DNA from 3 places in the Rhizobium sp. P1_C7 genome. Region 2 is predicted to be linked to each of the others. Evidence: riboswitches for the same ligand, from Rfam matches in the RefSeq annotation. Region 2 holds a riboswitch; each other region holds the start of a gene.
The links. Region 2 has a riboswitch for thiamine pyrophosphate ahead of thiM (hydroxyethylthiazole kinase). Riboswitches for the same ligand answer to the same signal wherever they lie in the genome.

Region 1 (10,609 bases), on a different contig from region 2:
TGCTGAAGAGAGAGGGGTCGGCCATCTTTTCTTCGCGCCTGGCGATTTCGGCTTCGGCCTTCGCGATCTCCTTCGGGAGGTTCTCGAGCGCGAACTTCTGCTTGAAGGAGAGCTTGCCTTTTCCTTTTGGCGCCTCAGCAACGGGTGTGGCGTCCGGCGTCTTCGACCTCTCCGCCTTCTCCGATCTTTTGCGTTCGTCGGCAGCGCCCTTGCGCTGTACCAGCATATCGGAATAACCGCCGGCGTATTCGATCCAACGTCCGTCCGGCGCATCGGGTGCGGCGGGTGCGATTGTCGATGTCACCGTACGATCGAGGAAATCGCGGTCGTGGCTGACGAGAATGACGGTGCCGGGAAAGCCGGCGACAATCTCCTGCAGCAGATCCAGGGTCTCGATGTCGAGATCGTTCGTCGGCTCGTCGAGGATCAACAGGTTTGCCGGGCGCGACATGATACGCGCCAGCATCAGGCGTGCACGCTCTCCGCCCGACAGGTTCTTGATCGGCGTGCGCGCCTGCTCGGGCTGAAACAGGAATTCCTTCATGTAGCCCGTGACATGGCGCTGCTCGCCGTTGACGAGCAGGTTGTCGCCGCGGCCGTCCGTCAGGTAGTGGGCGAGTGTTTCGTCGGGGTTGAGCTCATCGCGCTTCTGATCAAGCGTCGCGATTTCCAGGTTGGTGCCGAGTTTGACTGTGCCGCTATCGGGCGAGAGCTGCCCGGTCAGCATTTTCAGCAACGTCGTCTTTCCCACGCCATTCGGTCCAACGAGGCCGATGCAATCGCCGCGATGGACGCGGATCGAGAACGGCGTGACGATCGGCCGGTCGCCGAATGTCTTGGTGATCTTGTCCGCTTCGATGACGAGCTTGCCGGATTCCTGCGCATCGGAAACGGTTGCCTGCACCGTGCCCTGCGGACCCTTGTGTCCACGATGGTTCGACCGCATCGTCTGCAGTTCGCCAAGGCGGCGCATATTGCGCTTGCGCCGTGCCGTGACGCCGTAGCGGAGCCAGTGCTCCTCGCGTTCGATCGCCTTGCCGAGCTTGTGCTGCTCCAGCTCCTCGGCTTCCAGCACCTGGTCGCGCCACGCTTCGAAATGGGCAAAGCCCCTGTCGAGCCGGCGCGAGGTGCCGCGATCGAGCCACACGGTCGCGGTCGAGACTTTTTCGAGGAAGCGACGGTCATGCGAGATGAGGACGAGCGCACTTCGGGTTTTCTGCAGCTCGCCTTCCAGCCATTCGATCGTCGGCAGGTCGAGGTGGTTGGTAGGCTCGTCGAGAAGGAGAATATCGGGCTCTGGCGCAAGGACGCGCGCGAGTGCCGCGCGGCGGGCCTCCCCGCCGGAGAGGTTTTGGGGATCTTCTTCACCCGTCAGGCCGAGATGCGAGAGCAGATAGGTGACGCGATAGGGATCGTCGCCCGGCCCCAGCCCCGCCTCGGCGTACGCTTGCACCGTCTTGTGGGTTTCGAAATCGGGAGCCTGTTCGAGATAGCGGACAGTCGATGAGGGATGGCGAAAGACCTCGCCGGACTGTGCTTCGACCATGCCGGCCGCGATCTTGAGCAGCGTCGACTTTCCGGAGCCATTGCGGCCAACAAGGCAGATCTTGTCTCCGGGCTCCACTTGCAGCGCAGCACCCGCCAGAAGCGGTGCGCCTCCGAAGCTCAGGAAAATATCATCGAGTTTAAGAATGGGGGGCGCCAAAAATCAGACTCCGGAAAGATCATAGGGGCGGGCGAGCACGATGGCGCGGCCGCTTTGAAGAGAGAAGCGTACTGCGCCCTCTGCGACATTGGAAATGGTGCGTGACGAACCGAACGGCAAATTGAAATCGGCCAGCGGATAGCGCGCATTCTCGATGAACAGCCCACGCAGCTCGCTGAAGCCGGGAACCGAGAAGAGACTTCCCTGCGGGAGATCAAGGCTGATCGTGCCTGCGACGAGCGGCACGGCCTCTTCGCTGCCCGAGGTCAGCAGCACGTCCAGGCCCTGTTCGGCGAGGCTGACCGCATAGATCAGATGCTGGAGCGCATGATCGGAGCGCTCGCCGGCAAGTGCGCCGGCAAGAATCAGCCGAGTTGCACCGCGCTTTATGGCCTCGGATACGGCGATCTCACCATCGGTCGAGGCCTTTGCCGCCGGGTAGGGTTGCTTCGGCACATGTGCAAAGGCGCTCTCAAGATCCGCAGGCGTGGAATCGAAGTCGCCGACCCAGAGCTCGGGCATGGCGCCCAGAGCGGCGGCATGGCGCATTCCCCCATCGGCAGCAATGAAGCGCGTGCCCGCGACCGCCTGGCGCAGCCGATCGGTCAGTCGCAACTCGCCGCCGAGAAGAATGGTGAAGGTGGATTGGCTCATGGGCATTGCCCATAGCGCAAAGCAGGGGGGAAGGGAAAGGGCGCAGATCAGCCTTCGTCGGCCACATCCTTCATGCGAGCCTGAAACACAGCCTCGAAGCCGGATATGTATCTGTCGAAAAGCTTCGCAAAGGTGTCGATATCCTCTTTTGGCCAGTCCTCGACGATTTCGGAGACGATAGCAAGCTTCTGGGCCTTCAGTTCCGACAGCAGTCTCTGTCCTAGCGGCGTCATGACCACGACGATCCGGCGAGCATCGGCCTGGGACGCCTTTCGACGAAGCACATTGCGGCTGACCATGTCGGCGACGACACGGCTCGCGCGCGATGGGTCGATGCGCATCATCTCGGCAATGGTGCCGATCGTGACCTCGCCGGCGTCCTGCGCGCGCCGGACTGCGTCCAAGACGTCGAGATGCGAAAGTTCGAGGCCGGGCGCGATGCTCTGTATGGCAAGCCGGCCGATCAGCCGCCGGCCCGTCATGAGCCGCATGCGGGTCATGCTTTGGCCGATGTACGTTACGCCTTCGCTTGTCTCGGCGGGGTCGATATCGGCAGATTCGGTCGCGGTCTCGTTCATGAAGAAAATCATAGCAGAAGGCGTCGGCAATGAGAACATGCAAATGTCATGAATGTGACATTGACAATTATATGCCAATAGCACATAAATCCGGCGTGACCCAACTCGGATAAGAAGCCCCATGGATATGCAAACTGCCCCGGCGCCGCTCGTGACAGATCACCGCCGCCGGCTCGTTCTCTTTCTTTTTTTGATGACCGCTATGTTCATGGCAACGCTTGACAACCAGATCGTCGCGACGGCTCTGCCGACAATTGTCGGCGAGTTCGGTCATCTTGAGCGATTCAGCTGGATCGGTTCGGCCTATCTTCTGGCGGTGAGCGCGGTGATGCCGCTCTATGGCAAGCTCGGGGACCTCTTCGGCCGCAAGTATGTGATGATGGCGGCGATCATGATCTTTACTGTCGGGTCTGCCGTCTGTGGTCTGGCCGTCTCCATGAATACTCTGATTGCCGCTCGCGTCCTGCAAGGACTTGGCGGCGGCGGCATCATGGTGTCCATTTTCGCGGTCAACGCCGACCTGTTCGAGCCGCGCGAACGTGCGCGCTACCAGAGCTATTCGAGCCTCGTGCTGATGGCCTCAGGCGCCATTGGCCCCGTTCTCGGCGGTACGATGAGCGACCTTTTCGGCTGGCGCTCGATCTTCCTAGTCAATGTGCCGATCGGCTTTGTCGTGCTGGCCGGACTTGCCTTCATGCTTCCCTACCGCAAGCCGAACCGGCGTCCGAAGATCGATTATGCGGGCGCGCTCCTGCTTGCCCTGACCACGACATGCGTGGTGCTTGCGGCCGATGGCAGCCAGCTCTTCGGCTCGCTCATCTCCCCGCAAAACCTGTGGATCGTTGCCTTCGGTGTCGTCTGTGCCGTCGCATGGGTCCTCGTCGAGCGCCGCGCGGCCGAACCGATCATTCCGCTGTCGCTGTTCCGCAACTCCACATTCGGCCTGTTGCTCGTCATGTCGATCATGAGCGGCGCGATCGGCATCGGCATGGTGAACTATTTCGCGCTTTTCCTGCAGACGACGACCGGCCTTTCACCGTCGGCAGCCGGCGGCCTCTTCGTTCTTCTGACCGGCGGCATCGTGTGCGGCTCCCTGTCGGCCGGGCGCATCATCTCGGCCACCGGACGATACAAGCCCTTAGCAGTCGCAAGCCTGACCTGTAGCGCGGCCGCGTTTGTGCTGCTTTCTCTGGTTCACGCGGGAACGCCGATCTTTCTGATTGGGGCCGTGATGGCGTTTCACGGCATCGGTGTCGGCCTGGCGCAGCAGGTCCCGATCATCGGCGTGCAGAATGCCGCACCCGCCCGCGACGTCGGTGCAGCGACCGGATCGGTCACACTGTCGCGCATGGGCGGGGCATCGATTGCGATTTCCATGTATGGCGCGATCGTTGGTTCGCAGCTTGGCAGAACGGGCCTCTCCATTCCCGGTGTGACCGACATCGAACAGCTGACGCCTAAGATGATGGCGGCTTTGCCGGATGCCACCCGGCATGCCGTGGCGGATGCCTATTCCAGCGCATTCACGCCACTGTTCATGACCTCCTGCGCGATCGCGCTCCTCGGTCTTCTGGCAGCTCTGATGTTGAAGTCGGTGCAGTTGCCGCGAACAGGGGAAATCAAGAAGCTTGCAGCGGCCGCCGAAGCGGCTGAATAAACAGCAGGAGGCGGGGGACGCCGCCTCTTGCCAGACGCCGATCGCGACGATACACCTTTTCCCGCTCTAACGGGGTGCCTTGTGTCCATCGGACATGGGGCTGAGAGGCTTTGCAGAAGCTAACCCGCGGAACCTGATCCGGTTAACACCGGCGGAGGGATTAGACGCGTGACATCAGGCACCGCCCTTTTCCCCTTCAAGAAAACCTAGAGGAGAGGTGCCATGCCCATATTCAAAAACCACTCGTTCATCGCCGCCGCCATGATAACGCTTGTCGCACTGCCGATGACGCCGGCAAAAGCTGCCGACAAGACGCTGACCGTGTATACCTACGAGAGCTTCACGTCGGAATGGGGGCCCGGCCCCAAGGTGAAGGCAGCGTTTGAGAAGACCTGCAACTGCACCGTCAATTTCGTCAGTGTGGCTGACGGCGTGGCCCTGCTTTCGCGCCTCAAACTCGAGGGGGCCGGCACCAAGGCCGACGTCGTACTCGGCCTCGACACCAATCTCATCACCGAAGCCAAGGCGACTGGCCTGTTCGATGCCAGTGGCGTCGATACCGCCGCCTTGAAGGTTCCGGGTGACTACAGGGACGATGTCTTCGTTCCTTACGACTATGGCCATTTCGCAGTGATCTACGACACGCAGACGATCAAGAACCCGCCGCAGAGCATGAAGGATCTGGTCGAAGGCGATTCGACGCAAAAGATCGTCATTGAAGACCCGCGCACCTCGACGCCGGGTCTTGGCCTGCTGCTGTGGGTGAAATCCGTCTATGGCGACAAGGCGCCGGAAGCCTGGGCCAAGCTCAAGGGCCGAGTCCTGACGGTGACACCCGGCTGGTCGGAAGCCTATGGGCTGTTCACCAAGGGCGAAGCGCCGATGGTGTTCTCCTATACGACATCGCCGGCCTATCATATGGTTGCGGAGAGTACCGATCGCTATCAGGCAGCCGCGTTCTCCGAGGGACACTACATCCAGATCGAAGTCGCAGGCCTGCTGAAGAATGCACCTGACAAGGAACTTGCGCGCGACTTCCTGAAGTTCATGGTAACGCCGGACTTCCAGGATACCATCCCGACCAACAATTGGATGATGCCCGTCTCGGCAACATCCCAGCCGCTGCCCGACGCCTTCGGTAGGCTCGTCAATCCGTCGAGGACCTTTCTCATGAGCTCGGACGAGGTCGCCAAGAACCGCAAGGCCTGGATCGGCGAGTGGCTGGCTGCGATGAGCATGAACTGATGCTGCTGACCGCAGCCGAAAAGCGATCCGCAATAACCGGCGGGGCGGTCAGCCTCGCCGCTATCGTCTTTTTCGTCTGCCTGGCGACGGTTGCGCTGCTCGTGTCGAGTGGTGCGGTTTCGATGTCCGCGGCGCTTTTCGACCCCTACATACTGAGAGTCGTGCGCTTTACGTTGCTGCAGGCACTGCTATCGACCGTTCTGTCCATCGTCCTTGCCATTCCGATTGCGCAGGCGCTGGCGCGCCAGCCGCGTTTTCCCGGCCGCACCTGGATCATCCGCCTTATGGCCGTGCCGATGGGGCTGCCGGTGCTGATCGGCGCATTGGGCCTGATCGGCATATGGGGTAGGCAGGGCATCCTGAATTCAGTTCTGACAAGCGCCGGCATTGCCGAGCCGATCAACGTCTACGGACTTACCGGCATCCTGCTCGCGCATGTCTTCTTCAATCTGCCCCTGGCTTGCCGGCTGATGCTGGCAGCTCTCGAGCGGGTACCGGGCGAATACTGGCTCGTGGCGAGCGGTCTCGGCATGCGGCATGGCTCCGTTTTCCGCTTCATCGAATGGCCCGTACTGCGTTCCATCATCCCGGGCGTTTCGGGCCTGATTTTCATGCTCTGCGCCACGAGCTTCACACTGGTGCTGACCCTTGGCGGGGGACCTGCCGCGACGACCATCGAGGTCGCGATTTACCAGTCGCTGCGTTTCGATTTCGATCCTGGTCGTGCCGTCGCGCTTTCGTTGCTGCAGATCGCGCTCACCGCCATCGTTCTCGGCGTGCTTGCTCTTTTTCCGGCGGCGGGCGATGACGGGCTGACATCGGGCAAAGCCGTACGAAGACCTGATGGAGCGCTGCTTGGCGCCCGCCTCGTCGATAGCGGCGTGTTGGTGCTCACCGTGTTTTTCCTAGGCTTGCCTCTGATGTCCATCGTGGTCGCAGGTCTTCGCGCCAATCCGATGAAACTGATCGCGGAGCCGATCTTCTGGCAAGCGGCTCTCACCAGTGTTGCAATTTCGCTTTCTGCTGCCCTTGTGTCGCTCGCCCTTTCGGGCGCCCTCGTGCGTGCACGCCATACGATCTCTCTGGAGAGGAAAAAGGGCCGAGGCGACCGTGCGTTCTTCGCGGCGATGGGAAGCGCCTCTTCGCTGGTGTTGCTCGTTCCGCCGATTGTCCTTGCGACGGGCTGGTTCATGGCGCTGAGGAGCATCGGCGATGCCGGCACCTGTGCGCCGGCCCTCATTGTCATCATCAATGCACTGATGTCTCTGCCATTTGTGATGCGGGTGCTCGAGCCGGCCTACTCCATTCATCAACGGCGGACGCAACGGTTGCGCGCCAGCCTTGGCATCTCCGGCCTTGCCCGTTTCCGCCTGATCGATTGGCCGGCGCTGTCCAAGCCGGTTCTCACTGCGCTGTCGTTCGCCATGGCGCTGTCGCTGGGTGATCTCGGCGCCGTCGCACTGTTCGGCTCGGACAGTTTCGTGACGCTCCCCTGGCTGGTCTACAGCCGCATGGGCAGCTATCGAACGAACGATGCCGACGGACTGGCGCTGATCCTCGGGGTCATCTGTCTCCTTCTGACGATTGCAGGCACGATGGGTCGGTCCCCCAGGGAGGCTGCGTCGCATGGCTGATGGAATCGAAATGCAAAATGTCGGCCTACGGTTGGGTGGGCACGAGTTTTTCTTCGATTGCGAATTGCCGGCGGTGGCCGTCATTGCGGTGACGGGCGCCTCCGGGGCAGGAAAGTCGACATTTCTCAATTTGCTCGCCGGCTTCGAGGTCCCGACGCAAGGGCGGATCCTAATCGCGGGACATGACGTCAGCGCTGTGCATCCGGCCGGCCGGCCGGTTTCGCTTGTCTTTCAGGACAACAACCTGTTTGCGCATCTCGATGTTTTCACCAATGTCGGGCTCGGTATCGATCCGGCCATGAAACTTTCGCTGGCCGATCGGTCGTCGATCGTTTCGGCATTGGAAAAGGTCGGCCTCCGCGGTTTCGAGATGCGGATGCCGGCGACGCTTTCCGGCGGGGAGCGCCAGCGCGTTGCCTTTGCTCGCGCGCTTGTTCGCAGGCGGCCGGTGCTGCTGCTCGACGAACCCTTTGCAGCGCTCGACCCCAGCCTGCGCAACGATATGGCAGCGTTGCTTCTGGAAATGCATCGGGATACCGGGAACACCGTGGTCATGGTATCGCATGATCCGGACGAGGTTCGCCAGATTGCGGACCATGCTGTTTTCATCGAGCACGGCCGGGTCGCCGTTAGCGCTCAGATTGCAGGGTTCCTGGCGGAGGATGAGCATCCCGGTTTGCGTCAATTTCTGCGCAGTTTACAAATGTAGGCAGAGTAACGGCACTTTCGCCATAATTTGAAGCGACCCAAGAAACTCCTAACCACGTTACGCTTGTTAAAATACAACGGCGCCACATTTAAGCAGAGTCTCGCTATGCAACCGATGCGGAAATCAGTTACAGCAAAGACTTGCGCCCGGTATTTTGCACTGCAAAAACGGGGGTGGACGCCTGTTGAACCCTAAAAAAGACGATCGGATCGTAAAGACAGCGAGCCGGTTGGAACGTACGATGACTTGGAGAGCCAGACTGGACAGCATGACGACGTGGAAAGTGGCCGCGCCTTCCAGTGATGTGTTCTTCGCAGCGTTCCGTTGGGTCCGTCGGGCGTCGCTTGTCTCTGTTGCCAGCGTTGCGCTTTATGGCTGTCAGTCAGCTCTCGAGCAATCCTATCAGCCGAGCGTCGGTCCTTCGTCCAATCCACAGATCGTCGACGAGGTTCAGAAGAATGATCCACGTGCAGCAATGGGTGCGCGCGAGCATCCACGCATCGTTGCGAGCTACGGGGGCGAGTACAAGGACGCTAAGACGGAGCGGTTGGTTGCACGCATTGCTGGTGCGCTGACGGCTGTATCGGAAAACCCCAGCCAATCCTATCGCATTACCATCCTGAATTCTCCGGCGATCAACGCCTTCGCCCTGCCGGGCGGCTATCTCTACGTGACCAGGGGTCTGCTCGCGCTCGCCAACGACGCCTCGGAAGTGGCGGCTGTGCTGTCCCATGAAATGGGCCATGTCACTGCCAATCATGGGATCGAGCGGCAGAAGCGCGAAGAGGCGGAAGTCATCGCCAGCCGCGTCGTTGCCGAAGTGCTGTCGAGTGATATTGCCGGCAAGCAGGCACTGGCGCGCGGCAAGCTGCGTCTGGCGGCCTTCTCCAGACAGCAGGAACTGCAGGCGGATGTGATCGGTGTGCGGATGCTCGGCGAGGCAGGTTACGATCCCTATGCCGCCGCCCGGTTCCTCGACTCCATGGCTGGATACAGCCGCTTCATGTCGGTCGATCCCGATGCCGACCAAAGCCTGGACTTCCTGTCAAGCCACCCGAACTCGGCGCAGCGCATCGAGCTTGCGCGCGACCACGCGCGGGCGTTCGGACAGCAGGGTAAGGTCGGCGACACGGGCCGCGATTACTACCTTGATGGCATTGACGGACTTCTCTACGGCGACAGCCCCGAGGAAGGCTATGTTCGCGGCCAGACCTTCCTGCATGGTGGTCTTGGAATCCGTTTTGACGTGCCGCCCGATTTCAAGATCGACAACAAGGTCGAAGCCGTGATGGCGACCGGACCAGGCGATGTCGCGATCCGCTTTGACGGTGTTGCCGACAACCAGAACCAATCGCTGACGAATTATATTTCCAGCGGCTGGGTCACCGGCCTCGATCCGTCAACTATTCGGCAAATCACCGTCAACGGCATGGAAGCGGTCACGGCGCGCGCGAGTGCGGACCGTTGGGACTTCGACGTGACCGTCGTGCGTAACAATGCTCAAATCTTCCGTTTCCTGACGGCAGTACCGAAGGGCAGCCAGAGCCTGCAGCAAACTGCCGACGTCCTGCGGGCGAGCTTCCGGCGTATGACGCCGGAAGAGGCTGCGTCGCTGAAGCCGCTGCGGGTCAGGGTCGTTACTGTGCGTGCGGGTGAGAACATCACCACCCTCGCAGCCCGCATGATGGGCACCGATCGAAAGCTCGATCTCTTCAAGCTCATCAACGCGCTGCCGACGGGCGCATCCGTTTCGCCGGGCGAGCGCGTCAAGATCATCGCTGAATGAAAAAGGCCCGGCTTGGGCCGGGCCAGTCGCATCACTGGGGAGTAATCTGTCTCAGGCCGATGCGGCCATGTAGGGATCGGCGCTGACGAGCGCGCTGCGAAGCTTCTCCATGGCGCGGCTCTCGATCTGCCGGACTCGTTCCTTGGAAATCCCGAGGTCGGCTCCGAGCTCCTCAAGCGTTGCGCCATCTTCAGCCAAGCGGCGAGCGCTGATGATCTTCATCTCGCGTTCGTTCAGGTGCTTGAGCGCCGAGGCAAGCCAGACACGGCGACGTTCGCCGTCGATCATGTTTGTTACCTGCTCATCCGGTAGAGGCTCGTCGCTGACGAGGAAATCCATCTTCTCCGCGCTGTCTGCATCGCCGGACACGGATGGCGCCTGGAGGGACGCGTCGTTGCTCGATAGCCTTGCATCCATTGTTTGCACGTCGGACAGGCTGACGCCAAGAGCGGCTGCGATCTCCTGGTGGATCGACTGCAGCGTCAGCTGCGTATCGCCCTTGGCAAGCTTGGCGCGAAGCCGGCGAAGATTGAAGAAAAGCGCCTTCTGTGCCGAGCTGGTGCCCCCGCGGACGATCGACCAGTTGCGAAGGATGTAATCCTGTATGGAAGCGCGGATCCACCAGCTTGCATACGTTGAAA
Region 2 (10,609 bases):
GATGTCGAAGGTGACATAGGTCGGCTGATTGCCGGCGATTTCCCTGGCCTCCTGCATGACGGCTTTGACGCCGCGGTCGACAAATTCCTCCATGTAGATGATGCGCACGCCTTGCTGCCTTGCCCAGGCATGTTCATCGGGCTCGTAGACCGAACCACGAATTCCGATTTGCACGATCCGTTTCGGATCAAGGAGGCCCTCTTCGATGGCGCGGCGGAACGGCGTCCCGTGGGTGTACGGATTGTCGCCGAAATACCGGTCGTTGGTGTCGGAATGGGCATCGAAATGGATGAGCCCGACAGGCCGCTCCCTTGCGATGGCGCGCAGAACCGGAAGCGTCGTCAGGTGGTCGCCGCCGACCGAAAGCGGAATGGCGCCCGCTGCAATGATCACTGCCATGCCGCTTTCGATACGGTTCAGGCCATCGACAAGGTTGATCGGGTTGACCGGCAGATCGCCGACATCGGCAATGTTTGCAATGCTGAACGGCTCGGTGCCGGTGACGTGATGAACCCGGCGCATCAGGCTGGACTGGCTGCGCACCTCGCGTGGGCCGTGCCGCGCCCCCGCCCTGTTCGTCGTTCCGCCGTCCCACGGAATTCCCACCAGCGCGATATCCAGTCCTTCGGCGGTTCTGGCGACCGGCAGCCGCATGAAGGTCGCGTGCCCGGCAAAGCGCGGGACGTCGGCGGCGTCGATCGGCTGGTGGAAAGTCTCGTTCATTGCTCTGTCCTGTCGGGGCTGTTTGGTCGCTTTCGAAATTGGATCGCCGCTACCCGTTGCGCAAGTCCAATCTCTACAATTCCCGTACAGCGCTGGCCGGCGCTTCGTTCGAACACGCAAAAAGGCCGAGCCACCATGGCTCGACCTTGTCCTGGTTCGGATATGCCTCAGCGGCAGCGATCAGCCGATCGACATCAGGCTGGCGTTTCCGCCCGCAGCCGCCGTGTTGATCGACGTCGACACTTCCTCCAGCAGCCAGTTGAGGCAATAGGCCTCCGGATCGTTTTCGAGCTCCAGCGTCGAGGCCGATTGTACCAGCAACAGCGGACCCGGCATTGCGGCAATCTTCTGGAGCATTGCGGAGACGAAATCGGGATCGCCCTCGATGAGCGCACCGGACATCGGCGCGCCGTGGCCCGCCGTGTCCGCGAAGGCAATACGCTGGGCAACGCTTGGCGGAATACCGTTCAGGCTGGAACGAAGACTATCGCCACAGTCGATGACCGCGCTGTTGCCGGTGGCAAGTACCGACGACACCTGCCGGCGCAGGCCGACAGCAGAAACCGGCGCACAGTAGATCGCGCCTCGGGCGTGGAGCGCGTAAACATTGCGTTCCCCGACCGGACCGGGAAGGTCGGCCTCGAGGCCGAGCGCTGATTGACCGCCGAGATTGCGCGCCATTTCGGCCTCGTTCGGAAGCCCTTCCTGGTCGAGCCACTTGGCGAAATCCGACAGGGCCGGATCGCTATAGACCGAGCTGTGCTGCGGCGGGATGGGCTGCGTCCTGACGAGGCGCCCCAGATAGAGCGGCCCACCCGCCTTGGGTCCGGTGCCGGACAGGCCTCGACCGCCAAAAGGCTGTACGCCGACGACAGCGCCGATGACGTTGCGGTTGACGTAAATGTTGCCGACCTTAATGCGCGACGTCACATGGGCGATGGTTTCATCCAGGCGCGTATGCAGGCCGAACGTCAGGCCATAACCGGTCGCGTTGATGTCGTCGATCAACCGGTCGAGATTCTGGCGGCGCCATCGGATAACATGGAGGACCGGGCCAAACACTTCCCGTTTGAGATCGGAAATGGTGCGCAATTCGACGATGGTGGGGGAAACGAAGGTTCCCTGTTGCGTTGCTTCAGGCAGTTCTACCCGCTCGACTGCGCAGCCAAGGTCCCGCATGGCCTGGACATGGGTTTCGATGATCTCCTTTGCCTCGGCGGTGATGACAGGGCCGATATCGGAGGACAGGCGATTGGTGTTGGCTATCGTCAGTTCACGCAGCGCGCCCTTCAGCATCGAGAGCGTCCGGTCCGCCACGTCTTCCTGCAGGCACAGGACACGCAGTGCCGAGCAGCGCTGTCCGGCGCTGTCGAAGGCTGAGGCGATGACGTCGCCGACAACCTGCTCGGCGAGCGCCGACGAGTCGACGATCATGGCGTTCTGGCCGCCGGTCTCGGCGATCAGCGCAATAGGTTCCCCGCTCGCAGACAAGCGCTTTGCAAGCTCCGCCTGAATGAGCCGGGCGACTTCGGTCGATCCAGTGAACATCACGGCAGCGGTTTCGGGCGCCGCAACGAGTGCGGCTCCGACCCGGCCATCGCCGGGCACGAGCTGGACGACGTCAAGCGGGATGCCGGCCTCGTGCAGAATGCGGACCGCCTCGGCGGCGATCAGCGGCGTCTCTTCGGCGGGCTTTGCCAGAACGGGGTTGCCGGCCACCAGTGCTGCCGCAACCTGCCCGGTGAAGATTGCCAGCGGAAAATTCCACGGGCTGATGCAGACAACGGGGCCAAGCGGCGCATGCGACGGACCGAGCGTGCGGCGAGCCTGCTCTGCGTAGTAGCGCAGGAAGTCGATCGCCTCGCGCACCTCGGCGATGGCATTCTGTACGGATTTTCCGGCTTCGCGAATGATCAGCCCGAGCAGTGTCTCGATCCTGGCCTGCATGATGTCTGCGGCGCGGTCGAGCATGGCCGCCCTGTCGCCCGGCGATACCGAAGCCCAGCTTGACGAGATTTTCAGCGCAGCCGCGGCGGCCACTGCCGCCTCTTGCTCCGTCGTCTCGCGCACGGTGCCGACGACGTCACGATTGTCGGCGGGGTTGAGAACCTCGCGCGGCTTGCCTGCTGCGAACGTCGTCTGGCTTGGAACCGCTTCCCAGGCCTGAGCCGCGCTCGCTTTCAACGCGTGGGTCAACCCCGCCAGCACCGCTTCGTTGGAAAGGTCAAGGCCGCCTGAATTCTGGCGCAGGTCGTAGAGATCGGCCGGAAGAGCGATCCTGTCGTGCTTCTGGCCGACGACAGCCATCGTCGCGACGATGTCGACCGGGTCGGCGACCAGTTCGTCGATCGAGACGTTGGGGTCGGCGATCCTGTTGACGAAAGACGAGTTGGCGCCGTTTTCAAGGAGACGACGCACGAGATAGGCGAGCAGCGTCTCATGCGTGCCGACGGGTGCATAGATGCGGCACGGACGGTTCAGGTTCTGGCGCCCGACGACCTCGTCATAAAGTGGCTCGCCCATGCCGTGCAGGCACTGGAATTCGTATTTGCCGACATGGTAGTCGGATCCCGCCATCGCGTAGATGGTCGCCAGCGTCTGGGCGTTGTGCGTGGCAAACTGCGGGAAGACAGCGTCTGTCGCCGCCAGCAGTTTTTTCGCGCAGGCGATATAGGAAACGTCCGTGTAGATCTTGCGCGTGAAGACCGGAAAATCATCAAGACCATCGACCTGGGCGCGCTTGATCTCGGCATCCCAGTAGGCGCCCTTGACGAGCCGCACCATGATGCGGCGCCCGGCACGACGGGCAAGATCGATGATGAAATCGAGGACGAAGGGGCAACGCTTGCCGTAGGCCTGCACCACAAATCCCATGCCGTTCCAGTTTGCGAGATCTGCGTCCAGGCAAAGGCTCTCCAGGATATCGAGCGACAGTTCCAGCCGGTCGGCCTCTTCGGCGTCTATGTTCAAGCCGATGTCGTAGGACTTGGCGATCAGCGCCAGCGCTTTCACCTTCGGGAGCAGTTCATCCATCACGCGGGCGCTCTGCGCACGGGCGTAACGCGGATGCAGTGCCGAGAGCTTGATGGATATGCCTGGACCCTCATAGATGCCGCGGCGATCGGAGGCCTTGCCAATCGCGTGGATTGCGGTCTCGTAGTCCGTGTAGTACCGCTTAGCATCGGCGCCGGTCGTGGCAGCTTCGCCGAGCATGTCATAGGAGTATCGGAAACCGCGCTGCTCGAGCGTCCTGGCACGCTGCAGCGCTTCGTCGATGGTCTCGCCGGTGACGAACTGCTCGCCCATCATGCGCATCGCCATGTCGACGCCCCGGCGAATGACCGGCTCGCCGCAGCGCGCGATCAGCCGCGTGAGAGCCGCAGACAGGCTGCGATCGTTGACCGTCGATGTCAGCTTGCCGGTAACCACGAGGCCCCAGGTTGCGGCATTGACGAAGAGCGAGCGACCACCGCCGAGATGGGCTTTCCAGTCGCCCTCGGAGACCTTGTCGCGGATCAGTGCGTCACGCGTTGCGGCGTCGGGAATGCGCAGCAGAGCCTCGGCAAGGCACATCAGCGCCACGCCCTCCTGGCTGGAAAGCGAGTATTCGTGCACAAGACCTTCCACTCCTGTGCCCTTGTGCTTGGCGCGTAGCGCTTCGATCAGCTTGCGGGCAGTTTTTGCGGCGGCTTGCCGGATCTGATCGGGAAGAACTGCGGCATCGACGAGGCGGGGAACGCACACGGTTTCAGGCGTGCGATAGGCTGCCGTGATCGCCTGCCTCAGATTGCTCTGAGGGCGGATGGCCGGTGCAAACCCGTCAAAGGGATTTGCAGCGCCATCTGCCTGCTTTATGGTGGCCTCAGCCGCTACCGCGCCATTGATGATCGTCATATCAGCTCCTATCGGGACAGGCGGACAAACTAGCAGATTTCAAAAGGTCAATTTCACTTGATTTGTGGCTCACAAATCTGTATTTCGCCATTGATTTATCATTCCCGAGGGAATTATCGTGATTACTTCAAGCCACGGCAGAGAAATCGACCAATTCGACCATAGGATAATCGAAGCGCTGATGGCTGATGGCCGGATGTCGGTGACGGACCTTGCAAAGCGCGTCGGACTCTCCAATACCCCTTGCCAGGTCAGGCTCAAGCGACTGATTGAAGATGGCTACATCCTGGGCTTTCGCGCCATCATCGACGTCAACAAGCTCGGCAGGAACCATGTTGCCTTCACCGAGGTCAAGCTTTCCGATACGCGTGAGAATGCCCTGAACGCCTTCAACATCGCGGTCAGGAAGCTGCAGGAGGTCGAGGAATGCCACATGATTGCCGGCGCCTTCGATTATCTGCTCAAGATCCGGACGTCGGACATTGCAAATTATCGTCAGGTTCTCGGCGAGAAGATCTCCAGCCTGCCGTTTGTTGCAAACACGTCGACCTTTGTGGCCATGGAAGCGATCAAGGAAGCCGGCGTTTAGGGCCGACGGAACAGTCGGGACACTAAGCGGCTCGGGAAACGCTTGACGTGCAACCGGAAGCCTTCAGCGCCGCCACAACGATGTCGACAAACAATCTGCGGAACCATACCGATCGGCCGTCAGCACGGTCGACGCGCCGATAGAGCATGGTGACCGGGTCTGCGGGCAGGTCGAGCGGCGGCACCGAGATCGAAAGTCCATGGAGTTGCGCCATGCATCGGGCAATCGATTCCGGAATCGTCGCGATGGCCGGCATTGCCCTTAGCGCCGTCGGCAGGGCCGAAAAGCGCGGTACGGTCGCAACCACCTGACGGCGCAGACCGACGCGGCCAAGTGCGACATCGAGGTTGTTGGCGCTGTTGCCTTCGAAAGACACGGTCACGTGCGGCGTCTTGACGAAGTCCTCGAGCTTCAAGGGAGCCTTCAACCTCACCTGCTCGGGATCGAAGACGCAGATCGAAGACTGGTTGAAGAGTGGCGCACGAATGTGCCAGGACGCGGGTTCCTCATGCACCGACACGCTAAAGTCATAGGCGCCTTCATCGAGCATACGCGCAGCGTCGCGTTTGTCGGACGCCACGCCGACCAGTCTGGATCCGGGCGAGAGTTCGCGCAGGCGCGCCACCAACGGGCCGAAAAACGCCGACTCCAGATTGTCGCACATGCCGATCCGGAATTCGCCCTGCCAGCTTGCGGGATCGAATGCCGTCGGCGGACGAATGGCCCGCTCGATGCCTGACAGTGCGTCTTCTATCGCCGGTGCGATCGCAAGAGCCCTTGGTGTCGGCTGCAGCCCTCGTCCCACCCTGACGAACAACTCGTCGTCCAGCGTCTCGCGCAACCGCTTCAACGCAGCCGACAGACCCGGCTGGCCGAGCAAAAGACGCTCGGCGGCACGGCTGACGTTCCGTTCCTGCATCAGCACGGAAAATGCCAGCAGCAGGTTCAGGTCTATCTTGCGCAGGATCACATCATTCATCATCGCTAGTAATACCTGACATAGGTACTATCAATTTGCAATAGGTTCGGAAGGTGTACATTTTCTCGTTTCTCTGTCGCCAGATCCTCGCGCGGCGTCAGCACGAAAGGTACGATCACCGATGACTATTTCCAAACCGAAAGGCGGAGCCGGCCTGGCTCTGCTGCTGCTCTGTGCTGCCAATTTCCTTGATGCCATGGACGTATCGACCATCGGCGTGGCGCTTCCCGCCATCCAGGCGGAACTCGGCATGAAGGCCACATCCCTGCAGTGGGCGGTGAGCGCCTACGTCCTTGGATACGGAGGCTTCCTGCTCTTGGGGGGCCGTGTTGCCGATGTCTTCGGGCATCGTCGCACCTTCCTCTGGTCTCTCGGTATTTTCGCTGCGGCCAGTATCGCCGGCGGTTTCGTCGACAGTGGGCCGACGCTGATTGCCGCACGCCTGGTGAAGGGGATTGCCGCCGCCTTCACGGCGCCAGCCGCCCTTGCGTTGCTGCTCTCCGTATTCGGCGAGGGCAATGCGCGCGCAAAGGCGCTCGGGGTGTTTGCCTCCACAGGGGCCACCGGATTTGTGCTCGGTATGGTCCTGGGCGGCGCGGCGACCATCGTCAGCTGGCGGGCAACGCTCGTTATGGGCGCGCCTGTCGCCATCATTGCGCTTGCGGTCGCCCCCTTCGTTCTCCCTGCAGATCAGCGAAAGGAAGGCCCGCGCCCGACGTTCGATTGGGCTGGCGCCCTGACGATCACCCCCGGCCTCCTGCTCTTCGTCTTCGGTATCACCAACGCCGCAGCCGCGGGCTGGGACGCGCTACCGACATGGAGCTCGCTTTTCGCCGCCGTTGTCCTGATCGGCCTCTTCCTGGTCGTCGAGGCGCGTCATGCCGATCCGATGGTGCCGCTTGCCATCTTCTGTCGAGCCAAACTCAGCCATGCCAACGCCGTCGCCGCGCTCTTCCAGGGCGTCTATGTCGGCTTCCAGTTCATCGCGACGCTTTACTATCAGAACGTCTTCGGCTGGTCGGCCTTTGCGACCGGCTTCTGCTTCGCCTTCGGTGGCGTCTGCGTGATGATACTGGCGCCGCGCTTTGCGGCAATCGGGCAGAGCCGTGGCACAACCGCCCTCATGACATTAGGCGTCGCGTTGCAGGCGGCGAGCTATATCCTCTGGATCTCGACGGTCGGTCACATCCATCCTGTGCTTCTGGTGGCGCTCTCGCAGATTCCGCTCGGCGTCGGCTATGCCATGACCTATCCTTCGGTACAGGTCGCAGCGCTGTCGGACGTCGAGGAGGACAAGTCCGGTCTGGCGTCAGGGCTGCTATTCGCCTCGTTCCAGATCGGCGGCGGCATCGTGCTCGCCGCGGCATCGGCGGTATTTGCAGCCGCACCGGGCTTCGGCTGGGATCCGTATTTTGCTGGCATCTCCTTCGTTGCGACCCTGTCTGTCGCGGTGACGCTTGCCGCTGCCTTGGGGCCGCGAACATCGGCTCGCCGGGCAGACGTCTACCAGGCAGCCGAATAGCCGGGCTGCTGCGAGGCCCGACCAAGGTGTCACGGCCGGTATCTCCTGTCGTGACAGACTTTTGAAGTGACAGGCGGCGTGTTTCCTGCAACAAGATGGTCCATTGAGAGACAGGGGCGTTCGCCGGAAGGCGGACTGAGAAGCACCCTTGGAACCTGAACCAGATAATGCTGGCGGAGGGAGTCGCTCGGGACCTTCCGCGATCGTGCGTTTCGTCTCTGCGTCTTGCTCCGCGTGAAAGGGGCAACATGCAAGACCAGACCTCGCCGGGTGAAGCTCTGAACGCGATGCGAGCGCAGACGCCGCTCGTGCAATGCATCACCAATTTCGTCGCCATGAACATCGCTGCCAATGTGCTGCTGGCTGTCGGCGCCTCGCCTGCCATGGTGCATGCCGAGGAAGAGGCCGGCGAATTTGCCCGCATTGCCGGCGCGCTGACCATCAACATCGGCACCATTTCCTCGGCGTGGATGAAGGGGATGCGCGCGGCTGCAGAAGCGGCGAACGAGAGTGGCAAGCCCTGGGTTCTCGATCCGGTTGCCCACTACGCGACCGGCTTCCGGCGGGAGGCAGTCGGCGCGCTGCTTGAATTGCGTCCCACCATCATCCGCGCAAACGCGTCCGAGATCATTGCCTTGTCAGGTGAAGCGAGCCGTGGCCACGGCGTTGACAGTCGCGATGCCGTCGAGCACGCCGAAACCTCGGCCCGGCACCTTGCCAGCACCCATGGGACGGTTGTTGCCGTCACCGGGGCGACCGACTTCATCACCGATGGCCAAAGAGCTGTTCGCATCGACGGTGGCTCGCCGCTGATGCCGCAGATAACGGCACTCGGATGCTCTCTCACCTGCCTGGTTGGCGCCTTTGCCGCGACATGTCCGCGTGCTCCTTTCGACGCAACCGTCGCAGCGCTCGCGACCTTTGCCGTTGCCGGCGAGGAGGCGGCTCGAAAGGCGGATGGGCCCGGCTCGTTTTCGTGGCGGTTCCTCGACAGCCTCGCCACGGTCGACGGCGCTTTCCTGGATCGCCATGCAAGGATCCGCACGGCATGACGCGCCTCGATCTCTCGCTTTACCTCGTGCTCGACCCTGATCTGTGCGCCGACCGCGGCATGGTCGAGACCGCCCGCGCGGCCGTTGCCGGCGGAGCGACCGTCGTCCAACTGCGCGACAAGCATGCGGACACGGCGCGGACAATAGAGACGGGCCGGGCTCTGAAGGCAGCACTTGCAGGCACCGGCGCGCTTGTCGTCATCAACGATGACGTGGAAGCGGCAATCGCCATTGGTGCTGACGGGCTTCACATCGGCCAGGACGACACGGGCGCATACGCGGCACGCCAACGGATCGGCACCGAGATGATCCTCGGCCTCTCCGTCGAGACGGAGGCGCTCGCGGCTTCAGTCGACCCGGAGCTCGTCAACTACGCCGGCATTGGCCCGGTTTTCGCGACGCCGACCAAACCCGACCACAAGCAGCCGATCGGCATTGCCGGTCTGGCGCGCCTCGTCGAGGTCTGCCCCGTGCCGGCCGTTGCCATTGGCGGGCTCAAGGCCGGGCATGTCCGTGACGTCTTCGCAGCCGGAGCCGACGGGCTGGCTGTCGTCTCGGCGATCTGCGGCACCCCCGATCCGGAAGCTGCAGCCCGCGGCTTCATCGACCTCATCAGAGAGGGAGCAAGATGATCCGCAATGTCCTCTCCATCGCAGGATCCGACCCATCTGGCGGTGCCGGCATCCAGGCCGACCTCAAGACATTCGCCGCCCGGGGGGTCTACGGCATGGCAGTGCTGACGGCGCTGACGGCGCAGAACACGCAGGGTGTTTCCGGCGTTCATCTTGTCCCCGACGCCTTCGTGGCTGATCAGATCAGAGCAGTCTTTGCCGATGTGCGTGTCGATGCCGTCAAGATCGGCATGATTGCCAATGCCGAGATTGCCGCTGCGGTGGCAGACGCGCTCCACCCACACAGGGGAATTCCGATCGTGCTTGATCCTGTTATGGTCGCCAAGGGCGGCGCCAACCTTCTGGATCCGGCGGCCGTCGACGCCCTGACGCACCGGCTTTTGCCGCTGGCAACGCTATTGACGCCGAATCTGCCGGAAGCAGGTGCACTTCTTCATGAAGCAGCAGCGGAAAACCGCCAGCAGATGGCGGATCAGGCGCAGCGGCTGCGCGCGCTCGGACCGGCGGCGCTCCTCGTCAAGGGCGGCCATCTCGTCGGCGATGAGAGCCCAGATGTGCTCGCAACGTCCGGTGGGCTGAGCTGGTTCGAGGCTGCCCGGATTGCGACTGCAAACACCCATGGGACAGGCTGTACGCTGTCGGCCGCGCTGGCTGCCGAACTGGCCAGAGGAGCAACGCTGTTTCAAGCAGTGATGGACGCGAAATCCTATCTCGTCTCTGCCGTCGCGCATGCCGATAGGCTCGACGTCGGTAAAGGCCACGGCCCCGTCCACCATTTCCACGAGGTTTGGAAGGCAAAAGAAGGATACGGGCAATGACACCGACAATCAGCCAGCAGACGGTCATCGTCACCGGCGCCGCCCGGGGCCTCGGAGCGGCCATCGCCACTGCATTTGCCCGCGAAGGGGCAAAGGTCGCGATCAACTATCGAGGAAGCAGAAGGGAGGCCGAGGCGCTCGCGGCCAGCCTCGGCAACCGCGCCAGGGCGTTCAAGGCGGATGTGCGCGATGGGCAGGCCGTCAGGCACATGGTCGCGGAGGTGACCGAGGCCTTTGGTGCGCCGACGACCGTCATTCATAACGCGCTTGCCGATTTCAGCTTCAACGGCGATGCCCGTCCGAAGCTTGACGAGCTGACGTGGGAGGACATGACCTCGCAGCTCGACACCGCGGTCAAAGGTGCGCTGAACTTGATCCAGGCGACGCGTTCAGCCATGGC
Region 3 (10,609 bases), on a different contig from region 2:
GAAGACGGGTACGTCGTATGAGTATGCCATCGGCAAGGATGCTGCTTCCAACGACAAGCTGGTTCCGCTCTCCGATCTGCAGGCGCCGAAGGTCGATGCTGCGAAGCTGAACAGCAAGAAGGTCACCGAGCTGATGACCGCTGCGGGTCTCATCTAGGGCCTCGTGTCGCAGGTGCCTGAGGTCAAAACTATTGCTTTTGGCTCAAGAAAACCTTAGGGCATGACGAAATCCGGCAACCGCTCGGTCAAGAGCGGTTGCCTTCCTTTTTCAGGGTGTGAAGGCGGCGGCCTTGCTGCAGGACAACAGATTGCTCGCTTCCGGCCAACAGATGCCGACGGTGCGGCCGTTGGTCGGATTGAATCGGCTGCGCGCCCGCATGCCGCATGTTTCCGTCGTCCTCATCGCGTCCGTGGTTGCCTTGTTCAGCCTGGTTCCGCTGGGTTTCATCGGCTGGATCACCGTCGATGTCGGCTGGCAGACGGTCAAGGAGCTGGTATTCCGGCCGCGCGTCGGCGAATTACTGGTCAATACCGCACTTCTGGAAGTGATCACCGTTCCACTCTCGATCGTGCTCGCGGTGACGCTCGCGTGGCTGACGGAACGTACTGATATCCCCTTTGGTCGGCTCTGGTCCTGGCTTGCCGTCGCGCCGCTCGCCGTTCCCGCCTTCGTGCACAGCTATGCCTGGGTCAGCGTGATTCCAGGGATGCGCGGGCTGCAGAGCGGCGTCTTCGTTTCCGTGCTTGCCTATTATCCGTTCCTCTATCTGCCTGTCGCGGCCGCGCTCCGACGGCTGGATCCGGCGATCGAGGATGCGGCTGCCTCGCTCGGCCTCGGCCCCTGGGGGGTATTTTTCCGGACGATCCTGCCACAGCTGCGGCTAGCGGTTTGTGGCGGCTCCCTGCTGATCGCGCTGCACCTTCTGTCAGAATACGGCCTATACGTGATGATCCGTTTCGACACCTTCGCCACTGCGATCGTCGACCAGTTTCAGTCCGCCTACAACAGCCCGGCCGCGAACATGCTGGGCGGCGTGCTGGTCGGTTGCTGCCTCCTCCTTCTCGCCCTCGAGGTTCTGCTGCGCGGCAACGAGCGCTATGCGCGCGTCGGATCAGGCTCGGCCCGTCCGGCAGATCGCCGACGTCTCGGCTGGTTCGTTGTGCCTGCCGTGCTCCTGCCGGTCGTGCTGGCCTGCCTTACTCTCGGCGTGCCGTTCGTCACGCTTGCGCGCTGGCTTTATTTCGGCGGCCCCGATGTCTGGCGACTGGATACGGTGGGTAACGCATTCGCGCAGACCATCGTGCTTGCCGTCGCCGGCGGGATACTGGCGACGATCGCAGCCGCGCCGATGGCCTGGCTTTCGGTGCGCGCTCCGGGACGGTTCCAGCGCATACTCGAAGCTTGCCACTATTATGTCGGTTCCCTGCCAGGCGTCGTGGTGGCTCTGGCATTGGTCACGATCACAGTTCGGCTCGTTCTGCCGTTGTATCAGACATTCGCCACGCTGGTCGTTGCGTACATTCTCCTCTTCCTGCCACGCGCGATGGTGGGTCTTCGGGCCAGTATCGCGCAAGCTCCGATCGAGCTGGAGCGTGCTGCAATGGGTCTCGGGCGCACGCCCGCGCAGGCCGTGCGGCAGGTGACCATGCGGCTTGCGGCACCGGGAGCCGCCGCCAGTATCGCTCTGGTGGCGCTCGGCATTACCAACGAGCTCACGGCGACCTTGATGCTGGCGCCCAACGGCGTCGAGACGCTGGCGACCAAATTCTGGTCGCTGACCAGCGAGATCGATTACGTGGCGGCCGCGCCTTACGCCTTCATGATGGTGGTGCTGTCGCTGCCGCTGACCCTCCTCCTCCATGCTCAATCGAAACGGACTGCCGGACAATGACGCTGCTCACGATCGCCGGTATCAGCAAGCGCTACGGCCATGTCCAGGCGCTGGAAAACATCTCGCTCGATGTTGCTGCCGGCGGCCGTACGGCCGTCGTCGGACCTTCGGGATCGGGAAAGACGACGCTTCTTCGCATCGTCGCTGGATTCGAGCAGCCGGACATCGGACGGGTAACGCTGGACGGCGAACTCCTGGCCGATGGACCTGCCGCCGTACCGGCGCACAAGCGCGGCATCGGCATCGTCTCGCAGGAAGGCGCACTCTTTCCGCACCTCGATGTCGCTGACAATATCGGCTTCGGTTTTCAGCGCGGGACGCCCGATCGTGACAAGCGCATCGCCGAGCTGCTCGATATGGTCGAGCTCGACCGCAACATGCTGACACGCCGGCCCCACCAGCTCTCCGGCGGCCAGCAGCAGCGCGTGGCGTTGGCGCGTGCGCTTGGCCGCAAGCCGCGACTGATGCTGCTCGACGAGCCATTTTCGGCGCTTGATACAGGACTGCGGGAAAACATGCGCAAGGCCGTGGCGCGCGTTCTACAGGCGGCGGGTATCACCACGATCCTCGTCACCCACGATCAAGCCGAGGCTTTGTCCTTCGCTGATCAGGTTGCCGTGCTGCGCGAAGGACGCCTCATTCAGGCCGGGTCGCCGCAGTCGCTCTATCTGCACCCGCAGGACCGAGAAACGGCGCTCTTTCTGGGGGATGCGGTGATGCTACCGGCGATCATCAAGAACGGCTTTGCCGATTGCGCGCTCGGCCGTGTCGCCGTCGATAGCGGCCATCAGGGCAAGGTCGAGATCATGCTGCGCCCCGAGCAGATCCGCGTCGTCACGGATGAGAGCGAGCCGAAGTATGGCGGGCGTGTCGTCGAGGTCGAGTTTGGCGGTGCGACTTGCACGGTCGCGGTGTCGCTTGAAGGCGTCGCATTGCCGCCGATCCTGATCAAGACGTCGAGCGTGGCGCTTCCCGAGCGCGGCGACCGCGTTCGCCTCGACATCGCCGGCAAGGCGCACGTATTCGGCCGCTGATCAGGCCGTCTTGCGCTCGGCGTCATCGATGCTCTCGTCGAGCCAGCCGCCGGCAAAGCCTGCGCGCTTTAGGCCGCCGCGGATCACTGGCGATCTCCGCATCAGGCTCCAGATGAAATCTGAGCGCTCGTTTTCGATCGACATCACCAACAGCCCCTGATCGATGCCGACACAACGGTCGTCAACCCAGCCTTCTGGCCGAGCGGTCTTAACCGTCGGATTGAAGCCGCCGGGAAAGCGGTCTTCGTAGAGCAAATTCGGGTAGGCCGATAGAAGCGCTCTCAATCCATCGATCGAGGCCCGTCGGTCATAGGGAAGACAGGCGAGTGCCGCCCAGGGAGCAAGCGTACCGTCGTCGGGACCAAGAGGGGCGCCGCGGGCAGCGTAACCCAGGACTCGTGGGCGCCGGCCTCCGCGCATGTTGCGCGTGGGCGGTGGGCCGTCGCAAGCCGAAAGCCCCCAGACGCCCTTGCTGTAGCCGACGAAATGGCCGGGATTTCGTTCGGCATAATCCCGCTGAACGGCGATACAGGTCTGCGTGTTGCTGAAGTAGTCCCAGTTTCGCTCGGCCATCGGCCTGTCCTGGATGCCGCGGAAATCGATCCAGGCATGCGAAAACAGGTGTATGAAGAGCGGCCCTGCATAAAGATAGGGCTGATCGCCAAATAGCATCCAGGAATAGCTGGAGGTGAAGGCGTCGTAGCTCGACTGCGGAATCGGATGCGTCGGCGAGGCAAGCGCAAGCGTGTAGAGCAGAACGGCTTCATCGTAGCCCTGCCAGCGCCAACGCAGAAAGCCGCTTCCGGGTTTCCAGCCCATACAGACGGTCTGGCCCTTATTCAACGCCCAGTGCCAGTCGATCCGCTCATAGATCAGGGTCGCCAGTCGGCGGATTTCAGTTTCGGCCTCGTCTTCGCGGTCAAAGTAGGCGGCCGATGTCAGGATACCGGCGATGAGCAGCGTGGTATCGATAGTCGAAAGCTCGCTGTTCCAGGCGCGGTGGCCGGTGTCCATATGCAGGAAGTGATAGAAGAAGCCGCGGTGCCCGATCGAGTGGCGCTCGCGGCCCTGATGCCCGTCGGCGAAGAAGCATAGGGTTTTTATGGTCCGTTGCACGGCGTCCGCGCGCTCCACCCAGCCGCGTTCGACCGCAACGGTATAGGACGACAGCGCGAAGCCCACCGCCGCGATGCTGCAGGGAACGCCCGCAATGGATGTATCGGCGACAAGGCCATTGTCGGGATTATAGTGCTTCGGGAAATAGTTGAATGCGCCCCGCTGCAGTCTGTCGATCAGCGCGACGTCTGTTTCCTCGGTCCGTTGCAGCATGTGCTCCAAGCCCAAATTGTTTGCCCCGCGATTCACCATGCGGAAGCGCTGAACGCAAATCAATCCCTTTTGAAGGGACCGGATACACTGGATGTCCAGGCAAACATTCCGCCACCTTCCTTAGGTCCGATGTCGGATCACGCTTGCGCGGCTCTCCAGTTGGCAGTGCCTGCAAGCCATTCCTTCGTCCTTTTCTCTGGATTGGCGTTCAAGGTGATGTCGGTCACCACCGCCGCGCTGTCCGCGCCCTGGGCAAAGACGCCCTCGATGCGATCGATGTTCAGACCGCCGATAGCAACAAGCGGTATATCACCGATGCGCGCCTTCCATGCGCTGAGGCGCTCCAGCCCCTGCGGAGCCCATCTCATCTGCTTGAGTATGGTCCGATAGACCGGGCCAAGCGCGATATAGTCCGGCTTTGCGGCCATCGCGGTTGCTAGTTCAGCATCGTCATGGGTCGAGAGCCCAAGCTTCAATCCGGCCGAACGAATTGACGGGAGATCGGCCAGGGCCAGATCCTCCTGGCCGAGATGCAGGAAGTCGCACCCCTCCTCGATGGCAAGCTGCCAGTAGTCGTTGACGATCAGCTGGCATCGATGTGCAGCACAGATCGTCTTTGCTGCACGGAGCTCGGCGCGCAGTTCTGCCTGCGTGCGGTCCTTGATGCGGAGCTGCACCAGCTTGACGCCGAGCGGCACCAGCCGGGCAATCCAGTCGGCGCTGTCGACGATGAGGTAAAAGGGATCGAGCCTCATGCGAAGACCGCCCTTCCGATCACCGGCGTCGAAGGCACCGCCATGTCGCGCGGCTCCAGCATGCCGGCGCCAAACGCCTGCCTTCCTGCCTGGACCGCTCTGTCGAAAGCGGCCGCCATGGCGACGGGATCGCCAGCGCCCGCAACGGCGGTATTGAGGAGCACTGCGTCGAATCCGAGTTCCATGACAGCGGCCGCATGTGACGGACGGCCGATACCCGCGTCGACAATCAGGGGCACGCCGGGGAAATGCGCGCGCATGGCGCGAAGAGCAGAGAGATTGAGCGGCCCGGCAGCACTACCGATCGGCGCGCACCAGGGCATCAGGACCTTGCAACCCGCCTCCAGCAGCCTTTCTGCGACCACAAGGTCGTCGGTCGTATAGGGAAAGACCTCGAGGCCTTCACTTGCAAGAATGCGCGCCGCCTCGACCAGGCCAAAGACGTCGGGCTGCAGCGTATCGTGGTTGCCAATGACCTCGAGCTTTATCCAGTTGGTGGCAAACATCTCGCGCGCCATCTTCGCCGTCAGCACTGCCTCGGAGACGCCGTGGCATCCGGCGGTATTGGGCAGGACGCGAACGCCGAGCGCCCGGACCATCTCAAAGAACGCGCCGCCGTTGCGTCCGCCGGCGGTCTCACGCCGCAGCGAGACGGTGACAATCTCGGTTGCCGATTGCTTGACGGCTTCTGCGAGGATGGCGGGCGAGGGGTAGCGTGCGGTGCCGAGGAGAAGGCGGGAGGTAACTTCGGCTTCGTAGAGCTTCAGCATCGGTCACCCTCCCTGCATCGGCGATAGGATTTCGATCCTGTCATCATCGTTGAGCGCGTGGTCTGAGCGGTCTTCGCGGTGAACGAGCTCGCCATTGACGGCGGTGGCCAGCCACTCGCCCTCGTACTCCATCAGCGCCAGCAATTCGGACAGCGTCGTTGCTGTGATATTCTGGGGTTCGCCATTGACGATCAGTTTCATGAAGCATCCCTTCCAGTTGAATTCAGGGCCGTTGAATGTGATGAGAAGACAAGGTCGGCCGCTTCGGCAGCCAGCGTCGGGGCCAGCAGGAAGCCGTGGCGATAGAGGCCGTTGAGCGAGACCACGTTTCCATCACGGGTCGCGCGGGGGAAATTGTCTGCGAAGGCGGGACGGATGCCGGCGCCGGTTTCCATGACGGCTGCATCCGCAAAGGCTGGATGCAGCGCATAGGCGGCGTTCAGCAATTCCATGAGCGAGCGCGCCGCGATCGGCCCGTTGAATTCCGTCTCGATCATCGTGGCGCCGACCATGAAAAGGCCGTCGCCGCGAGGAACGATATAGACCGGAATACGCGGATGCAGCAGGCGAACGGGGCGGCCCAGTTCGACCTCGCCGGTCTTGAGGTAGAGCATTTCGCCACGGACGCCGCGCAAACCGCGCAACTGGTTGATCCGCGCGATACCGGTGCAGTCGACGACCTCATCAAAATCGTGTTCGTCGGCAGGCTCGCCAATGAAAGCGACACCCTCTGCTGCGAGTTTCTTCTGTAGTGACGTCAACACCAGCCGTGGGTCGAGATGAGCTTCCTGGGGAAAGAAAAGGGCATGTCTGAAGCGACCGGCAAGAGCCGGTTCCAGAGAGGCGATGCGCTCTTCCTCAAGCCACTCATACCCGTTCGTTCGCCCCGCAAAGCTCTTCAGCTCACCGTGGTCGCGTGTCGGTGCGACCACCAGCGTCCCGTTGCGACGTACCTCGCCCGGCAGGATCGCGTCCCACCGGTCGGCGGCGTCGATGCCACGCGCGAGCACGGCCTCGCCTGCAGTTTCGCGTTCGCACCAAGGCGCCAGCATGCCGCCGGCGAGCCAGGATGCGGCATGACCGAACCCAGGCCCCGGGTCCATGACGGTGACGTCGGCGCCGCGCGCGCGTAGTTGATGGGCGACCGTGAGGCCGGCGACGCCGGCCCCTTTGACAAGGACGTGCATGTCAGCCTGCCGCAGGTTTGGCGGCATTGATCGTCATATAGAGATCACCGCCCTCGCGGTATTTCGCCGCCATTGCATCCAGCCCTTCCTTCTGCGCCTCCGCGCGGATATCGTGGGAGATCCGCATGGAGCAGAATTTCGGGCCGCACATGGAGCAGAAGTGCGCGACCTTGTGTGCCTCCTTCGGTAGCGTCTCGTCATGAAAGCTGCGGGCGGTTTCGGGGTCGAGCGAGAGGTTAAACTGATCCTCCCAGCGGAACTCGAAGCGAGCGCGGGAGAGCGCATCGTCGCGCAGCTGGGCGGCCGGGTGGCCCTTGGCAAGATCGGCGGCATGGGCGGCGATCTTGTAGGTTATGACACCTGTCTTGACGTCGTTGCGATCCGGAAGGCCGAGATGCTCCTTCGGCGTCACGTAGCAGAGCATGGCCGTGCCGAACCAGCCGATCATCGCCGCGCCGATGCCCGAGGTGATGTGGTCGTAACCGGGTGCGATATCGGTCGTCAGCGGCCCGAGCGTGTAAAAGGGTGCCTCGCCACAGACGGCGAGCTGCTTGTCCATGTTCTCCTTGATTTTGTGCATCGGCACATGGCCCGGGCCCTCGATCATCACCTGGCAATCCTTCTCCCAGGCTAATTTCGTCAGCTCACCCAGGGTTTCCAGCTCGGCAAACTGTGCCGCGTCGTTGGCGTCCGCGATCGAGCCGGGGCGCAGGCCGTCGCCGAGTGAGAAGGACACGTCGTAGGTGCGACAGATGTCGCAGATCTCGTCAAAGTGCTCGTAGAGGAAGCTTTCTCGGTGATGATGGAGACACCATTTGGCCATGATCGAGCCGCCGCGCGAGACGATGCCTGTGACGCGGCTGACGGTCAGCGGGATATAGTGGAGCCGCACCCCGGCATGGATGGTGAAGTAGTCGACCCCCTGTTCTGCCTGTTCGATGAGCGTGTCGCGGTAGACCTCCCAGGTCAGGTTTTCGGCGATGCCCTCGACCTTCTCCAGTGCCTGGTAGAGCGGAACGGTGCCGATCGGCAGCGGCGAATTGCGGATGATCCATTCGCGGATGTTGTGGATGTTGCGGCCGGTCGACAGGTCCATGACGGTATCGGCGCCCCAGCGGGCTGCCCAGACCATTTTCTCGACCTCTTCGGCCATCGACGAGGTAACCGCCGAGTTGCCGATATTGGCATTGATCTTCACCAGGAAGTTCCGGCCGATGATCATCGGTTCGGCTTCGGGATGGTTGATGTTGGCGGGAACGATCGCCCGTCCCGCCGCCACCTCCTGGCGGACGAATTCGGGCGTCACGTGGTCCGGAATGTGGGCGCCGAAGCTCTCGCCGTCGCGTATCGTCGCTTCGGCCTTGGCCTTGCGGCCAAGGTTCTCGCGGATGGCGATGAACTCCATCTCCGGCGTGATGATGCCGGCCCGGGCATAGGCGAGCTGGGTGACCGCCTTGCCGTCCTTTGCGCGCAACGGCTGGCGCTGCCCGGGAAATTCGGGCGTCAGACGCTCGCCGCTGGCAAAGCCGTTGTCCTCAGGGCGTACATGCCGGCCCTGGTAGGCCTCGACATCGCCGCGGGCAAGCACCCAGCCGCTCCGGAGCTCTGGCAAACCCTGTTCGATGCGGATGTCGGCGCCGTCGATCGTGTAAGCACCGGAGGAATCATAAACCACGACCGGCGGTTCGCCCGATGTCGGGTGAACGCTGATCTCGCGCATCGGGACGCGGATGTCGGTGTGGATATCTCCCGGAATATAGATCTTCCGGGATGCAGGAAGCGGGCCGGTGGTGACTGTGGGGGTGAGGTTTTTTGCGACAATATTCATGGTCGAGGCTCCAAGTTTGCGATTGGAGACCCAGTCCTCAGCCGGAAAGATGAAAACACGCCGACTCGGATTCCACGCGTGAATCCGAAGCCTTTCGAGCGCTTGCACCGTCCCTACGCCAGTATGAACTGGATCAGGTTCAACGGGTCACTGCGCGCGATAGCAGTATCTCAGCCCCTTGCCGGGACCCCCCTGGTGAATGCCAAAAGGTTAGAGCGTGCGGGGCGAGGCTGTCAAGCATCGGCTTTGCGGCCATCGAACGGCACACCACTTTGCGGAAGCTGCTGCTGAAAAAAAGGCGGTGAGAGCTCGGTCCTGCCGTTTCGAGCGCGACCAGTTCGCTGTCGGCGGCGCGGACGGCGGCAAACGCAATAGCTTCCGGGAGCCGCCGGCCTGCGATATACGTGGTGAAATTGACTTGCGGCTCGATCGCGGTCGCGAGGGACAGGTCCAGTCGTGAGGCGCTGGAACCCAGCCGCGACCGCCTGCCACCGCGCTGAAGGGAGAATGCTCCATAGCCGTTAACGACCCTATCACATCCGGCGACGCGACCGATCGTCTCGACGCGCTCATCCGCAATCTTCTGCACGCTACCATTGAGCACGATAGCGAGGACGCGCTGGCCCTTATCAGGCGGTATATCGATCGCGCCCTGCCGGGCACGACCAATGACGAACTCGATGCGGCGTTGAAGCGGATTATCTACGCCTCATTGACGACAAAGCAGTGAGGACGTGCACGTACCAACAATTCTCAGACCTCGATGGCTCGATCGAAGCGCACCGGCAGGCGGCCGCAGCTGTCAACACTTCGGAAAAGTTGCCCGACCTGAAAGATAGGTGACGTTTTGCGATGATATGCCGCTTGCAGGACCCGAACCAGCGACCCATTGCGAAGATCGGAACAGCAAGTTCATGGGTAGCACGTAATCTAAAGTACCAACAAAAGTCCCAGCCGACCGAACAAAAACACGAAAAAAACAAGTTAAAGCAATATGTTAATAAGGTGGGGTTGGCGGAGATGGTGAATTCGAACCCTCGACACGCTTCCCATGCCCGAGGGGACCACGGTGGCGAAACTGAATTCACGCAATGAAGCCGCCTTGCGGCGGCCGATGGGTAACGTATTGATCTTCATAAGATAACTGGAGCGGGCGAAGGGATTCGAACCCTCGACCCCAACCTTGGCAAGGTTGTGCTCTACCCCTGAGCTACACCCGCTCAATCCACATCGGTCCGGGGTAGTTGTGAGGACCGTGGGCGCCACCTTGCGGCGACGGGCGCTATATCGCCCAAACGATTTTCAAATGCAACAGGGAAATGACGCAAACTCGAAGAAAAATTCGGACGGCCTCGATCGGAGTGTCAAGAACGCCGCAAACGCAGGGAAAACCGTCAAATGCGGGCGTTGCAAAAGAAGGATGACGGACGTAATCAGGATGCCTTACCGCTTTCCATGAGACCGACGGATCCTGAAATGACTGAAACGATGCCGAAAACCGCTGACGACTTGTTCGCTTTTCTCGATGGGCTGGGTGCAAAGCACAGCACCAAGACGCATGCCCCGGTCTTCACAGTCGCCGAATCTGTCTCGCTGCGCGACGAAATTCCCGGCGGACACACGAAGAATCTGTTCGTCAAGGACAAGAAGGATCAGTTCTTCCTTCTGACGGTCGAGGAGCATGCCGCCGTCGATCTGAAAACGGTGCATACGCTGATCGGTGCTGCAAGCAAGGTGTCGTTCGGAAAGCCGGAGAAGCTGATGGAGTATCTCGGCGTGACGCCGGGTTCGGTGACGGCTTTCGGCGCGATCAA

Region 1: another riboswitch for thiamine pyrophosphate. It lies ahead of thiB (thiamine ABC transporter substrate binding subunit); the one in region 2 lies ahead of thiM (hydroxyethylthiazole kinase).
Region 3: another riboswitch for thiamine pyrophosphate. It lies ahead of thiC (phosphomethylpyrimidine synthase ThiC); the one in region 2 lies ahead of thiM (hydroxyethylthiazole kinase).

The regions. Positions count from the first base shown of each region.
Region 1 covers NZ_JBFUAL010000006.1:174,342-184,950, reverse strand. Annotated here, with positions in the region: gene AC1D2R_RS11555 (ABC-F family ATP-binding cassette domain-containing protein) at 1-1,705, opposite strand, end outside; gene AC1D2R_RS11550 (thiamine diphosphokinase) at 1,709-2,365, opposite strand; gene AC1D2R_RS11545 (MarR family winged helix-turn-helix transcriptional regulator) at 2,407-2,937, opposite strand; gene AC1D2R_RS11540 (MDR family MFS transporter) at 3,059-4,594, shown strand; TPP riboswitch at 4,655-4,771, shown strand; gene thiB (thiamine ABC transporter substrate binding subunit) at 4,856-5,839, shown strand; gene thiP (thiamine/thiamine pyrophosphate ABC transporter permease ThiP) at 5,839-7,473, shown strand; gene AC1D2R_RS11525 (thiamine ABC transporter ATP-binding protein) at 7,466-8,182, shown strand; gene AC1D2R_RS11520 (M48 family metalloprotease) at 8,424-9,968, shown strand; gene AC1D2R_RS11515 (RNA polymerase factor sigma-32) at 10,020-10,609, opposite strand, start outside.
Region 2 covers NZ_JBFUAL010000013.1:17,660-28,268, forward strand. Annotated here, with positions in the region: gene speB (agmatinase) at 1-723, opposite strand, end outside; gene putA (trifunctional transcriptional regulator/proline dehydrogenase/L-glutamate gamma-semialdehyde dehydrogenase) at 904-4,617, opposite strand; gene AC1D2R_RS20290 (Lrp/AsnC family transcriptional regulator) at 4,736-5,206, shown strand; gene AC1D2R_RS20295 (LysR family transcriptional regulator) at 5,229-6,188, opposite strand; gene AC1D2R_RS20300 (MFS transporter) at 6,307-7,707, shown strand; TPP riboswitch at 7,810-7,906, shown strand; gene thiM (hydroxyethylthiazole kinase) at 7,956-8,759, shown strand; gene thiE (thiamine phosphate synthase) at 8,756-9,391, shown strand; gene thiD (bifunctional hydroxymethylpyrimidine kinase/phosphomethylpyrimidine kinase) at 9,388-10,209, shown strand; gene AC1D2R_RS20320 (3-oxoacyl-ACP reductase) at 10,206-10,609, shown strand, end outside.
Region 3 covers NZ_JBFUAL010000006.1:136,980-147,588, reverse strand. Annotated here, with positions in the region: gene AC1D2R_RS11400 (iron ABC transporter substrate-binding protein) at 1-157, shown strand, start outside; partial or broken gene AC1D2R_RS11395 (ABC transporter permease) at 221-1,892, shown strand; gene AC1D2R_RS11390 (ABC transporter ATP-binding protein) at 1,889-2,926, shown strand; gene AC1D2R_RS11385 (glucoamylase family protein) at 2,927-4,255, opposite strand; gene AC1D2R_RS11380 (thiamine phosphate synthase) at 4,393-5,010, opposite strand; gene AC1D2R_RS11375 (thiazole synthase) at 5,007-5,780, opposite strand; gene thiS (sulfur carrier protein ThiS) at 5,784-5,981, opposite strand; gene thiO (glycine oxidase ThiO) at 5,978-6,967, opposite strand; gene thiC (phosphomethylpyrimidine synthase ThiC) at 6,969-8,795, opposite strand; TPP riboswitch at 8,888-8,999, opposite strand; tRNA gene AC1D2R_RS11355 (tRNA-Gly) at 9,941-10,015, opposite strand; gene AC1D2R_RS11350 (prolyl-tRNA synthetase associated domain-containing protein) at 10,272-10,609, shown strand, end outside.